2 linked regions of the Variovorax paradoxus genome follow. The protein of the gene in region 1 interacts with the protein of each later gene in a pairwise test. Links are inferred from orthologs where the notes say so. Each region holds a gene or a part of one and is shown on either strand. Other genes may lie near its edges.

Region 1 (5,933 bases):
CCATCGAGGGCGACAAGGCCGCGGTGCAATCGCTTGCGGACGCGGGCCTTTCGACGCCGGCCATCGTCGCGCTGGGCCAGTTGATCGCCTTTCTCTCCTACCAGGTTCGCGTGGTCGCTGGCCTGCAGGCGCTGGCTGCCGAGGAGCTCGTGGCAGAGCGCCGGGCCGGGCCGGGCCAGGCAAGCCCGCTTCCCGGTGCGAAGCACGAGGTTCCTTCAACGAACGCACCGATCCGCATCAAGGGCTTCACCAACGAAGTGCTGGGCTGGAAGCCCTGGCTCGACCCGGTCGATGTCGCCACGGCCACGCCGGCCCAGCTGGCCGCGCTCGACGAGATGAGTCCGCAGGCCCGCACTTCGCCGTATTTCCTGGTGCTCGCGCATCAGCCCGAGATGCTGCTGCAGCGCTCCATCGCCTTCAACGCGATCATGTTCGCGCCGGGCGGCATGCCGCGCGCGGAGCGCGAGCTGGGCGCCACGGTGGAATCGCGCGTCAATGGCTGCGTGTACTGCGCCTCGGTGCATGCGCAGCGCTTCGAGCAGCTGGCCAAGCGCAACGACGTGATCTCGCAGGTGTTCGAGGAGCCGGCTTCCGCGGGCACCACGCCGCGCGAGAAGGCGATCGTCGAGTTCTCGATCCGGCTCGGCGCCGAGCCCGGCAAGCCGTCGGCCGACGATGTGCGAACGCTCAAGGCGGTGGGACTGAGCGAGCTCGAGATCCTCGACCTGGTCCACGCCGTGGCGCTTTTCGCCTGGGCCAACCGGCTGATGCTCAACCTCGGCGAGCCGGTCTTTCCGGCTGCGATGGCCGCCGCCTCATAGGCGGGCGAGCAGCCCCGCCACGGTTTCGCGGTCCAGGCCGAGCGGCGCCAGCAGGTCGTTCTGCTGCCGGTAGTCGATGCCGCTCACCAGCGAGGCGGCGTCCACGATGGTGCGCGTCGCGGGTGTCGCCACGCCGGCGATGGCGCCGAGCGCCTCGACGAAGACCAGTCCATAGGGCATGTCTTCGCTCAGGTAGCGGGTGTCGGTGCGAACCGGCCCGGGCGGCCCGCCGCGCTTCGCATGCAGCTCGGCCGCGATGTCCTCGAGCCGGGCCGACGCGGTGCCGAAGGAGCGCGCGAAATGTTCCTCGATGGGGCCGAGCTCGATGCCGAAGGCTCTGGCCACGGCCCGCCGCTCCCGATCCAGCGCCTCGATCGCGCGGGCCACGCCAGGCGTCATGCAGTGGTACTGCGGCCAGTTTTCCGCGCGCTCGATGCGGGTCCAGTTGAAGACCGCCAGCGGGCCATGGGACTGCGGGTTGACGTTCGCGAGCGCACTGGCGAGCGTGTTGTCCTGCGCGAAGAAGCCGCCGCCGAACAGCGCGGTGCACAGTTCGACGGCCTTGTCGACGCCGGCATTCGGCAGGGCCGACACGCCGACCGCCTTGCGCCGCGTCATCACCTGGACCTGCGTGGCGGATTCCCGGCGCGCGGTCAGCACCGTCGTGCCGAAACTCGCCACGGTGATCTGCCGGCCCGCGCGCCGCGCGCTTTCGTGGAGATGGAGCGAAGACAGCGAGGCCATCGAGCTGACGATCACGGTCTGCCCGTCGCGCAGGAAAGGCAGCAGCGCATCCATCACGCGCTTGTGGCCGTTGACCGGCAGGGCGATCAGCAGCACGTCCGACGCCAGGCAAAGCTGCTCTGCATCGCCGGCCACTTCGACCGTCACGCGGCAGGGCTGCTCGCCGACGGCTTCGAGCGGCTGCGTGCGCAGGGCCTCGGCACCCTGGCCGCCCGGCGACCAGAGCATGACGCCGTGGCCCGCCTGCCGCAGCCATGCCGCGCTGGCCAGCGCGATCGCGCCGGTGCCCGCGATGCCGACGCGATAGCGCCCTCTCGTGGCCTCAATCAACCTTGATCCCGCCCTGCTTGATCACTTTTGCCCAGCGCTGGCTGTCCTCGGCAATCACCTTGCCCAGCGCCGCGCCGCCGCCGCAGGTGTTCACCGCGCCGAGCTGGGCAAAACGCTGTTTCGTTTCAGGCAGGTTGCACACCTCGACCAGCGCCGCGGAGAGCTTTTCGATGCTGGCTGCCGGCATGCGCGCGGGTGCCATCACGCCGACCCACACCGGCACGTCCATGCCCGCGAGGGCCGCCGCCTCCGCGACCGTCGGCGGCGTGCCGAGGCTGGGCAGGGCCGCGCGCGAAAAGGTGCCGAGCACGCGCGCCTTGCCGCTCGCGACCATCGGCTCGATGGAGGCCGCGCTGGTGGCGATCAACGCCACCTGCCCGCCCAGCAGGTCGGTCAGCGCCGGCGCCGCGCCGCGGTAGGGCACATGCAGCAGGTTCACGCCGCTCGCCTGCGCCAGCAGCGCACCCGTGAGGTGCGACACGGTGCCGTTGCCGGTGGACGCATAGGTCACCTGCCCCGGCTTCGCCTTGGCGTCGCGCAGCACGTCGGCCAGTGTCTTGTAGGGGCTTTCGGTGCGCACGGCCACCGTCATCGGCGTGTCGCCGACCAGGGCCACGGGCGCGAGGTCAGTCACGGGGTCGTAGGGCAGCTTGGGCTGCAGGTGGGGCGCGATGGTGATGGCGCCGCCGGTGGCCAGCAGCACGGTGGCGCCGTCGGTCGCCTTGGCCACCGCGTCGGCCGCCACGATGCCGCCCGCGCCCGCCTTGTTGTCGATGATCACGGTGCCGCCGAGCTTGTCGGCGAGCTTGGCGCCCAGGTAGCGGGCGATCACGTCCTGCGCCCCGCCGGGGGCGAAGGGCACGACGATGCGCAGCGGCTTGTCGCCGTTCGGCTGCGCATGGAGCGGCACAGCGGCGAGGCTGGCGGCCGCCGCGAGGCTCAGGGCCAGGTGTTTCAGGAGCAATTTCATGGCATTCCAGGCGGTGCGAAAAACCTGCCGAAGGGCGGGCGTTACCTGCACAACACGCAGGTTACGTGCCTCAAGTCTAGAGTCTGCCGGCCGGGCGCCCGCCCGGACGCGATAATCCGCGTTCCCCGGCCGTCCCGTGCCGGGTCTTGCCGAACCGCCATGAACCCCAGCTACAAACCCAGCGACGTCGAGTCCGCTGCCCAGGCGCAATGGAGCGCCGCCGATGCCTACCGCGTCACCGAGGACGCGAGCCGCAAGAAGTATTACGCCTGCTCGATGCTGCCGTACCCCAGCGGCAAGCTGCACATGGGCCATGTGCGCAACTACACCATCAACGACATGCTCACGCGGTACCTGCGCATGAGCGGCTACAACGTGCTGATGCCCATGGGCTGGGACGCCTTCGGCCTGCCGGCCGAGAACGCGGCGCTCAAGAACGGCGTGCCGCCCGCCAAGTGGACCTACGAGAACATCGACTACATGCGCGGCCAGCTTCAGGCCATGGGCCTGGCGATCGACTGGAGCCGCGAGATCGCCACCTGCGATCCCAGCTACTACAAGTGGAACCAGTGGCTGTTCCTGAAGATGCTCGAAAAGGGCATTGCCTACCGCAAGACCCAGGTCGTCAACTGGGACCCGGTCGACCAGACCGTGCTGGCCAACGAGCAGGTGATCGATGGCAAGGGCTGGCGCACCGGCGCCACGGTCGAACGCCGCGAGATCCCGGGCTACTACCTGAAGATCAGCGACTACGCCGAAGAACTGCTCGAGCACACCCAGCACAAGCTGCCCGGTTGGCCCGAGCGCGTCAAGCTGATGCAGGAGAACTGGATCGGCAAGAGCGAGGGCGTGCGCTTCGCCTTCACGCACGACATCCACGACGCGAGCGGCCAGCTGATCCAGGACGGCCGCATGTATGTGTTCACCACGCGCGCCGACACCATCATGGGCGTCACCTTCTGCGCCGTGGCGCCCGAGCATCCGCTGGCCGCGCACGCCGCCACGCTCGACCCCAAGGTCGCGGCCTTCATCGAGGAATGCAAGGCCGGCGGCACCACCGAGGCCGAGCTCGCCACGCAGGAGAAGAAGGGCGTGCCCACGGGCCTGACCGTGACGCACCCGATCACCGACGAGCAGGTGCCGGTGTGGGTCGGCAACTACGTGCTCATCAACTACGGCGACGGCGCCGTGATGGGCGTGCCCGCGCACGACGAGCGCGACTTCGCCTTCGCCAACAAGTACGGCATCGAGATCATCCAGGTGGTGCTGGTCGACGACGAGCCGCACTTCGACTATCACAAGTGGCAGGACTGGTACGCCGACAAGCAGCGCGGCGTGACCATCAACTCCGACAACTTCAGCGGCATGACCTACAAGGAGGCCGTGGCCGCCGTGGCGCATGCGCTCGGCCAGAAAGGCTTGGGCGAGCTGCAGACCACCTGGCGCCTGCGCGACTGGGGCGTGAGCCGCCAGCGCTACTGGGGCACGCCGATCCCGATCATCCATTGCGACGAGCACGGCGCGATGCCGGTCCCCGAGAAGGACCTGCCCGTGGTGCTGCCGACCGATTGCGTGCCCGACGGTTCCGGCAATCCGCTCGCCAAGCACGAAGGCTTCCATGCCGGCGTCGTCTGCCCGGTCTGCGGCAAGCCCGCGCGGCGCGAGACCGACACCATGGACACCTTCGTCGACAGCTCGTGGTACTTCATGCGCTACTGCGATCCGAAGAACGACCAGGCCATGGTGGCCGAGGGCGCCGACTACTGGATGCCGATGGACCAGTACATCGGCGGCATCGAGCATGCGATTCTTCACCTGCTGTACGCGCGCTTCTGGACCAAGGTCATGCGCGACCTGGGTCTGGTGAAGGTCGACGAGCCCTTCAGCAAGCTGCTCACGCAGGGCATGGTGCTCAACCACATCTACTACCACCGCGACGAGCGGGGCGGCAAGAACTACCACCCGCCGCTGGAGGTCACGCCCACGCTCGACGCGCAGGGCCGCATCGTCGGCGGCACCACCGCGGACGGCACCAAGGTCGAATACGGCGGCGTCGGCAAGATGGGCAAGAGCGAACGCAACGGCGTCGACCCGCAGGACCTGATCGAGAAGTACGGCGCCGACACCGCGCGCCTCTACACCATGTTCACCGCGCCGCCCGAAGCCACGCTCGAGTGGAACGACGCGGCCGTCGAAGGCAGCTACCGCTTCCTGCGCCGGGTCTGGAATTTCGGCGTCGCGCAGGCCGACGTGCAGCCGGCGGCGATCGCCGGGCAGGCCTTCGGCAAGGCCGCGCAGGCGCTGCGCCGCGAGGTGCATACCGTGCTGCGCCAGGTCGACTACGACTACCAGCGCATGCAATACAACACGGTGGTGTCGGGCGCAATGAAGCTGCTCAATGCGCTCGAAGGCTTCAAGCCTGACGGCAGCGCCGGCGACACGGCCGCGCTGCGCGAAGGCTTCGGCATCCTGCTGCGCTGCCTGTATCCGGCCACGCCGCACATCACGCACCAGCTCTGGCAGCAGCTCGGCTACGACAAGGAGCTGGGCGATCTGCTCGACGCGCCCTGGCCGGTGGTCGATGTAGGCGCGCTCGAGCAGGACGAGATCGAGCTCATGCTCCAGGTCAACGGCAAGCTGCGCGGCGCGCTGCGCGTGCCGGCCGGCGCCTCCAAGGCCGAGATCGAAGCGCTCGCGCTTTCCTGCGACGACTTCGTCAAGTTCGCCGAAGGCGCGCCGGCCAAGCGCGTCATCGTGGTTCCCGGCCGGCTGGTCAACGTGGTCATCTGAACGAACGACAGAAGCATGAACAATCGCAACGCCCCGCTGCCGCGCCGCGGCTTTCTCCTGGGTCTTGCCGCGGCGGGCGCCAGCCTGGGCCTGGCCGGCTGCGGATTCGAACTGCGCAAGGCGCCGGTGTTCGCGTTCAAGACGCTGTCGGTGTCGGGCAATTCGGAACTGATCAACCGGCTGCGGCGCGAAATGCGGGCCGCCGGCACGGTCACGCTGGTGCCGCCCGAGCAGGCCCAGACCGCCGACGCGATCCTCGAGATCCTCGGCGAGAACCG
Region 2 (7,839 bases), 2.5 Mb from region 1 along the record:
GAACAGGCCGGCCTCTTGGCGCGCCAGCAGGAAATGGAAAACCTGGAGCGCCAGCTGCGCGCCCAGGCGCTCATCAGCGAAGAAGCGCGCACGGCGCTGGTCCGCGCCGAGGCCGCCTATGCCGATGCCGCGCAGCGCCTCGTCACGGCGCGCCGCGAAGCCGCGGAAACGCAGTCGCGTGCGCATGAACTGCAGGTCGAGACGCTGCGCATGACGCAGCTCGCCGAGCAGACGCGCGCGCGCAGCGAACAGCTGGCCACCGACCTTGCCGAGGTCGACGCACAGCTGGAGGAGCTGCAGGAAAAGCGCATGGCCGCCGAAGGCCGCTTCGAAGAGCTCGACATGCAGCTGGCCGACAGCCAGGAGCGCCATGCGCAGCTCGACGAACGCGTGATCGACGCCGGCCGCGCGCTGGCCGCGAGCCGCGAGCAGCATCGCAGCCTCGAGCGGCAGGCGCAGGAGGCCACCTTCTCGCAGCGCACGCTCGAAGCCCGCCGCGGCGAGCTGAACCGCGCGATCGAAACCGCATCGCAGCAGGTGCTGTCGCTCACCGATGAAGACGAGCGCGCCCGCGCCGAACTCGGCCGCCTGTCCGATGCAGCGGCCCAGGCCGGCCTGCAGGACGCGCTGGCGCTCAAGCTCGAGCGCGAAGCCGCGCTGGGTGCGGCGCGCAGCCAGTACGACGATCTCACGATGAAGCTGCGTGCCAGCGACGAACGCCGGCTGCAGCTCGAGCGCGAACTCGATCCGCTGCGCCAGCGCATCACCGAATTCCAGCTCAAGGAACAGGCCGCGCGGCTGGGCGTGGAGCAATACCAGCAACTGCTCGACGACGCCGGCGCCGACCTCGAAGCCATTGCCCAGTCGATCGAAACCGACAAGGTCCGCCTCGCCGGCCTGCAAGGCGAAATCGACCGCCTGAACCGCGAAGTGGTGGCGCTGGGGGCGGTCAACCTGGCCGCGCTCGACGAGCTCGCCGTGGCCAGCGAGCGCAAGACCTTCCTCGATGCGCAGTCCGCCGACCTGAACGAAGCCATCGGCACGCTCGAAGATGCCATCCGCAAGATCGACGCCGAAACGCGCGACCTGCTGGGCGGCACCTTCAAGATCGTCAACGAGCACTTCAGCCGCATGTTCCCCGAGCTGTTCGGCGGCGGCAACGCGCGCCTGGTGATGACGGGCGACGAAATCCTCGATGCCGGCGTGCAGGTGCTGGCGCAGCCGCCGGGCAAGAAGAACCAGACCATCCACCTGCTCTCGGGCGGCGAGAAGGCGCTCACGGCCATCGCGCTGGTGTTCGCGATCTTCCAGCTCAACCCGGCGCCTTTCTGCCTGCTCGACGAAGTGGACGCGCCGCTGGACGACGCCAACACCGAACGCTATGCCAAACTCGTGACCGCCATGAGCCGCGAAACCCAGTTCCTCTTCATCAGCCACAACAAGATCGCCATGGAAATGGCCGAGCAGCTGATCGGCGTCACCATGCAGGAGCAGGGCGTCTCGCGCATCGTCGCGGTCGACATGGAAGCGGCCGCATCCATGGTCGAAGCTGCTTGAGCCGGGCAGCGCATGAGCAATCTCACTCTCGCCCTGGCCATCCTCGGCGGCCTCGTTCTCGCGGCCGTCGTTGCCTTCAACACCGTGACCTCGCGCCGCAATGCACCGCGGCAGCCCGACGTTGCGGGCAATGACTTGTCCGAAGCGGATCGGCCATCTTCCTCGTCCGACGGCGTGGAGCCGATGCTGCATGTCGATCCGCACCAGATGCCGGGCCATGAACGCCACGAGCCCCTGTTCGATCCCGACCTGCCCGCGCCCGCGGGCAGCGCGGTGCCAACGGCCGAGCGGCGCGGCGGGCTCGATCCGCTCATCGACGTGATCGCACCGGTGTCGCTGGACGGGCTCGCATCGGGCGATGCCGCCATCGCGGCCATGCCGTCCACGCGCCGCGCGGGCAGCAAGCCCGTGGCCATCGAAGGCTTGAACGAGCACACCGGCCAGTGGGAGCCGCCCGTGCCGGGCCAGCGCTACAGCGCGTTCCAGGTGGGCGTGCAGCTGGCCAATCGCACCGGGGCGCTGAACGAAATCGAGTATTCAGAATTCGTCGTCAAGGCCCAGGCCTTTGCCGATGCCGTCAACGGCGCTCTCGAATTTCCCGAGATGCTCGACGAAGTGGCGCGCGCCCGCGAACTCGACCAGTTCGCCAGCGCGCATGACGCCCAGCTGGGTTTCGTGCTGCGCGCGCTGCATGCGGCGTGGAGTCCTGGCTACGTGCAGCAGAATGCGGCGCGGCTGGGTTTCGTGGCCGGCATCATCCCGGGGCGCATGGTGCTGCCGACCAGCGAGGCGGGGCTGCCTCCGATCCTCGGACTTTCGTTCGACACCCAGGCCGCGCTGGCCGACGATCCGGCGCAATCGGCCATCCGCGAGCTCAGCCTGAGCCTGGACGTGCCGCAGGTCGACCGCGCCGAACAGCCGTTCCGCCGCATGCGCGAAGCCGCCGCCACGCTGGCGCGCGAGATGGACGGCGTGGTCACCGACAGCGACGGACAGCTGCTGCGCGAAGACACCATGGACGTGATCGGCGCCGACCTCGAGCAGCTCTACGACACGCTCGAATCGCGCGACCTGGCCGCCGGCTCGCCGCTGGCGCGCCGTCTTTTCAGCTGATCCGATCGTTCGGGAGACACCCATGACCAAGCGCGACGAAGCGGCACGCGAAGCCGCCGCACTGAGCGAACAGCTTCACAAGCACGCCCATCTCTACTACGTGCTCGACGCGCCCGAACTGCCCGACGCCGAGTACGACAGATTGTTCCAGCGGCTGCAAGCGCTGGAAGCCGAATACCCCGAACTGCGCACCCCCGATTCGCCCACGCAGCGCGTCGGCGGCAAGGTGCTCGAAGGCTTTGTGAAGGTGCGCCACAAGGTGCCGATGCTGTCGATTCGCACCGAGACCGACATCACGCCCGGCGGCGCCAGCGCCTTCGATGCCCGCGTGCGCAAGGAACTGGGCCTGGCCGAAGACGGGCCGCAGGTCGAGTACGTCTGCGAACTCAAGTTCGACGGCCTGGCCATGAACCTGCGCTACGAGAACGGCGTGCTGGTGCAGGCCGCGACGCGCGGCGACGGCGAAGTCGGCGAAGAAGTCACGCAGAACATCCGCACGGTGCGCGAGATTCCGCTGCGGCTCAACGGCAAGGCACCGCCCGTGGTCGAGGTGCGCGGCGAGATCTACATGAAGCGCGCCGACTTCGAGGCGCTCAACGAACGCCAGCGCGAAAAGATCGCGGCCGGGCAGAAGAACGAAAAGGTCTTCGTGAACCCGCGCAACGCCGCGGCCGGCGCGGTGCGCCAGCTCGATCCGGCCATTGCGGCGGCACGGCCGCTGAGCTTTTTTGCCTACGGCCTCGGCGAGGTCACGCCGGCCAGCGAAGGCGGGCCGGACTTCCCGACCCAGTTCGAATGGCTGCAGCAGTTCGATGCCTGGGGATTCCCGGTGGCCAGGCAGACTGCCCGTGCGACCGGCGCCATCGAACTGATCGCCTTCCACGAGAATATCGGGCGCCAGCGCGTTGCCTTGCCCTACGACATCGACGGCGTGGTCTACAAGGTCGACAGCATCGAGCTGCAGCGGCGGCTGGGCTTCGTCTCGCGCGAGCCGCGCTGGGCCGTGGCGCACAAGTACCCGGCGCAGGAGCAGATCACCGAAGTGCTCGGCATCGAGGTGCAGGTGGGACGCACCGGCAAGCTCACGCCGGTGGCCAAGCTCGCGCCCGTGTTCGTCGGCGGCGTGACCGTGACCAACGCCACGCTGCACAACGAGGACGAGGCACGCCGCAAGGACGTGCGCGTGGGCGACAAGGTGATCGTGCGGCGTGCCGGCGACGTGATTCCCGAAGTGGTCGGCGTGGTGCCCGAAAGCCTGGCCCGGCCCGACAGCGAGCGCGGGCCGCTGTTCACCATGCCGCACCAGTGCCCGGTGTGCGGATCGGAGGCGCTGCGCGAAGAAGGCGAAGTCGACTACCGCTGCACCGGCGGCCTGTTCTGCGCGGCCCAGCGCAAGGAGGCCATCCTGCACTTTGCGGCGCGGCGCGCGGTCGACATCGACGGGCTCGGCGACAAGCTGGTCGAGCAACTGGTCGATGCCAACCTGATCCGCACCTTGCCCGACCTCTACAGGCTCGAGTTCACCACCCTGGCGGGCCTGGACCGCATGGCCGACAAGTCGGCCAAGAACCTCGTCGATGCGCTCGAGGCCTCGAAGAAGACCACGCTGCCGCGCTTCCTGTTCGGGCTCGGCATCCGGCATGTGGGCGAGAGCACGGCCAAGGACCTGGCCAAGCATTTCGGCAAGCTCGACGCGATCATGGATGCGAGCGAGGAGCACTTGCTCGAGGTCAACGACGTCGGCCCGGTCGTCGCGCAAAGCCTGCGCACCTTCTTCGACCAGCCGCACAACCGCGAAGTGGTCGAGCAGCTGCGCGCATGCGGGCTCACGTGGGAAGAGGGCGAGCCCGCCGCCCGCGCGCCCAAGCCGTTGGCGGGACTGACCTTCGTGATCACCGGCACCCTTCCTACGCTGAGCCGTGACGAGGCGAAGGACAAACTGGAAGCAGCCGGTGCCAAGGTGGCGGGCTCCGTCAGCAAGAAGACCAGCTACCTGGTGGCCGGCGAGGAAGCCGGCAGCAAGCTCGACAAGGCGCGCGAGATCGGGGTGAACGTGATCGACGAGGCGGGTATGCTGGAGATACTCGCCAACGGCGTGCCGGATTGAAGGGGTGAAGGCCCCCGGCGGTGTTCTTACCGCCGGTTACGTGGCTTCACACCAGCGCAGTCAACAGGGCCTACAAGCTGACACGTTGAAGATAGAAGGCTGACAAGGAGTCCCTCATGCAGAAAATTCGTGTTCTCGGTATCAGTGTCGCCATTGGCGGCTTAGCGCTGCTCGGCGGCTGCGTGGCCGTCCCGGGCGACCCTTACTACAGTGGGGGCTATTCGCAGCCGTACTACTCGGATCCGGTGGTGGTGAACCCGGCGCCGGTCTATATCCAGGGCGGCGGCTACTACGACGGCGGGCGCCGCTATTACGACCGCCCCTACTACAACAACAGGCCCTATTACGGACGGCCGGGCTACCCCGCGGTGCGACCGGTGCCTGTGCCCGTGCCGGTGCCTTCACGTCCCGGCTGGGGCGGCGGCGGCGGCGGACGGCCGCCGGCCAATGCCGGCGTATCGCCGCTGCCGCAGTACCGGTCGCAGCCGCCGCGCGGCTCGGAGCGGCTGTGGACCTCACCGGATTCCAAGGGGCAAACCCCTCCATGACCGCGCGGCGGGGCCGCTCGCGATAATCCCCGCCATGGCCATCCGCGAAATCCTCAAGATGGGCGACCCCCGGCTGTTGCGCATTGCGCAGCCGGTGGCTGCCTTCGACACCGACGAACTGCACCTGCTGGTGCGCGACATGTTCGAGACCATGCTGGCAGTCAATGGCGCCGGCCTGGCCGCGCCGCAGATCGGCGTCGACCAGCAGCTCGTGATCTTCGGCACCGATGTCGTCAATCCCCGCTACCCCGACGCGCCGCCCGTGCCCCGCACCGTGCTGCTGAATCCGGTCATCACGCCGATCGGCGACGAAGAAGAAGAGGGCTGGGAAGGCTGCCTCTCGGTGCCGGGGCTGCGCGGCGTGGTGCCGCGCTTCGCGAACATCCGCTACACCGGCTTCGATCCCTACGGCGATCCGATCGACCGCATCGCAAGCGGCTTTCATGCGCGCGTGGTGCAGCATGAAGTCGACCACTTGCTGGGCAAGCTCTATCCGATGCGGGTGCGCGACTTCTCGCGCTTCGGCTACACCGAGGTCCTGTTTCCAGGTCTCGACGCCAACGATGACGATTGAAAAAAAGCCGGCTCCCGGCCGGCCGTAAGAGGTTCAGTTGTACTTGCCGCCCAAGCCGAAGCGGCCGCCGCCGAACAGGCTGATGGCAAGCGCGGAGAACAGGAACATGCCCTGCAGTTCCAGTGCCCAGCCGCCCTGGCCATTGAGCGCGCCCAGGTCCTTCTGATGCGCCAGCCAGATCGCCACCACCATGTTGATCGCGACGATCAGCGCCGCCGGCCGGGTGAACAGCCCCACGATGAGCAACACGGGCGCGATGATCTCGCCGACATAGGCCAGGTAGGCCAATGCCGCAGGCAAGCCATGGGATGCGAGCATGCCGCCGATCCCGTCGACGCCTTTGCCGACCTTCGCGATGCCGTGCAGCAGGATGAGGATGCCGAGTGCAACGCGCAGAACGAGCTTGCCGGTGTCATCGGATTTGGTCATGTGCAGATTTCCTGGTGAAGTTGTTGGAGGGCCGTATGTTAGTGAATGCAGCGGGCAAGAAAAACCCGCGGCCGGGCGCGGATGCGGCATATGCATTCAACTGTTCGTTCCTTGGCAGGGTGGCACGCAGCCTCGTACACTGCCTTTTGCTTTTTGTTGAGGAGAACACACCAATGAAGAATCGATTCCGTCCCGCGCTGGCCGTGGCCGCAGCCGTTGCCGCATTCGCCACCGCCGCTCCCGCCTTGGCGGGCAAGACGCTCGACGCGGTCAAGCAGCGCGGCACCGTGAAGTGCGGCGTGACCAATGGCGTGGCCGGCTTTTCCGCGCCGGATACGCAGGGCAACTGGTCGGGCCTGGACGTCGACACCTGCCGCGCCATTGCCGCGGCCGTGCTGGGCGATCCGAAGAAGGTCGACTTCGTGCCGCTCAATTCGCAGCAGCGCTTCTCGGCCCTGCAGGCCGGCGAGATCGACATCCTCGCGCGCAACACCACCTGGACGCTCACGCGCGACGCGTCGCTGGGCTTCAGCTTCACCACCATCACCTACTACGACGGCCAGGGCTTCCTGGTGCCCAAGAAGCTCAAGGTGACGAGCGCCAAGCAGCTCAAGAACGCCACCATCTGCACGCAGTCGGGCACCACCAACGAGAAGAACGTGTCGGACTACTTCCGCGCGCAGAACATCCCGGTCAAGACCGTGGTGTTCGAAAGCTTCGAGGCCTCGTTCAAGGCCTTCTTCTCGGGCCGCTGCCAGGCCTTCACCACCGACGCGTCGGCGCTGGCGGGCCTGCGCAACAAGGAAGCGCCGAACCCCGACGACTACGTCATCCTGCCCGAACTCATTTCCAAGGAACCGCTCGCGCCGCTGGTGCGCCGTGGCGACGACGAATGGTTCGCCATTGCCAAGTGGGTGCCCAACGCGCTCATCGAGGCCGAGGAGTTCGGCGTCACGCAGGCCAATGCCGACGAGCTCAAGGCCAACAGCAAGGACCCGGCGCAGCAGCGCCTGGTCGGCACCGGTGAAGACCTGGGCAAGCTGCTGGGCCTGGACAAGGACTGGTCGTTCCGCGCCATCAAGGCCGTGGGCAACTACGGCGAGATGTTCGAGCGCAACGTGGGCCCCAAGTCGGTCCTGAAGCTGCCGCGCGGCTCGAACAACCTCTGGAACAAGGGCGGCCTGATCTACGCACCACCCGTTCGATGAGCAGCGGGGCCTCGCGCCGCGGCGCCTGGCTGGCCTGGGTTGTGCAGGCGCTGCTGGTGCTGGCCGTGGTGGCCGGCGCCGCCTGGGTCGTGAACCATGCGCTCGAGGTCTTGCGCTCGCGCGGCGTTCGGTCGGGCTTCGACTTTCTCACCGAGCCCGCGGGCTTTTCCATCAGCGAAGGCTGGCTCGATTTCGATGCCAGCCAGCCGTTCTGGCGCGCCTTCCTGGCGGGCCTGGTCAACACGGTGCGCGCTTCGGTGCCCGCGGCGATTTTTTCGGTCGTGCTCGGCACCTTGATCGGCA

Evidence for each region. The genes of interacting proteins can lie anywhere in the genome.
Region 2: the proteins of leuS (region 1) and ligA interact in binary tests that used the Escherichia coli proteins (3 or more experiments, as listed by UniProt). The link is inferred for Variovorax paradoxus from one-to-one orthologs.

Annotation. Positions count from the first base shown.
Region 1 is NZ_JAUSXL010000002.1:2,364,380-2,370,312, forward strand. The notes cover bases 2,678-5,855. They hold leuS (leucine--tRNA ligase), read left to right. Parts: upstream 2,678-3,024; coding sequence 3,025-5,655; downstream 5,656-5,855. Other genes in these bases: QFZ47_RS14860 (Bug family tripartite tricarboxylate transporter substrate binding protein), read right to left, coding at 2,678-2,865; QFZ47_RS14870 (LPS-assembly lipoprotein LptE), read left to right, coding at 5,671-5,855. Also shown: QFZ47_RS14850 (CMD domain-containing protein), read left to right, coding at 1-821; QFZ47_RS14855 (NAD/NADP octopine/nopaline dehydrogenase family protein), read right to left, coding at 816-1,895; more of QFZ47_RS14860, read right to left, coding at 1,888-2,677; more of QFZ47_RS14870, read left to right, coding at 5,856-5,933.
Region 2 is NZ_JAUSXL010000002.1:4,875,332-4,883,170, reverse strand. Bases 2,319-5,234 are described here. They hold ligA (NAD-dependent DNA ligase LigA), read left to right. Parts: upstream 2,319-2,692; coding sequence 2,693-4,777; downstream 4,778-5,234. Other genes in these bases: QFZ47_RS26685 (hypothetical protein), read left to right, coding at 4,894-5,234; QFZ47_RS26695 (cell division protein ZipA C-terminal FtsZ-binding domain-containing protein), read left to right, coding at 2,319-2,670. In the rest of the region: chromosome segregation protein SMC, read left to right, coding at 1-1,557; more of QFZ47_RS26695, read left to right, coding at 1,570-2,318; more of QFZ47_RS26685, read left to right, coding at 5,235-5,325; def (peptide deformylase), read left to right, coding at 5,360-5,899; QFZ47_RS26675 (DoxX family protein), read right to left, coding at 5,933-6,328; QFZ47_RS26670 (amino acid ABC transporter substrate-binding protein), read left to right, coding at 6,502-7,536; QFZ47_RS26665 (ABC transporter permease subunit), read left to right, coding at 7,533-7,839. UniProt on the Escherichia coli protein: DNA ligase that catalyzes the formation of phosphodiester linkages between 5'-phosphoryl and 3'-hydroxyl groups in double-stranded DNA using NAD as a coenzyme and as the energy source for the reaction.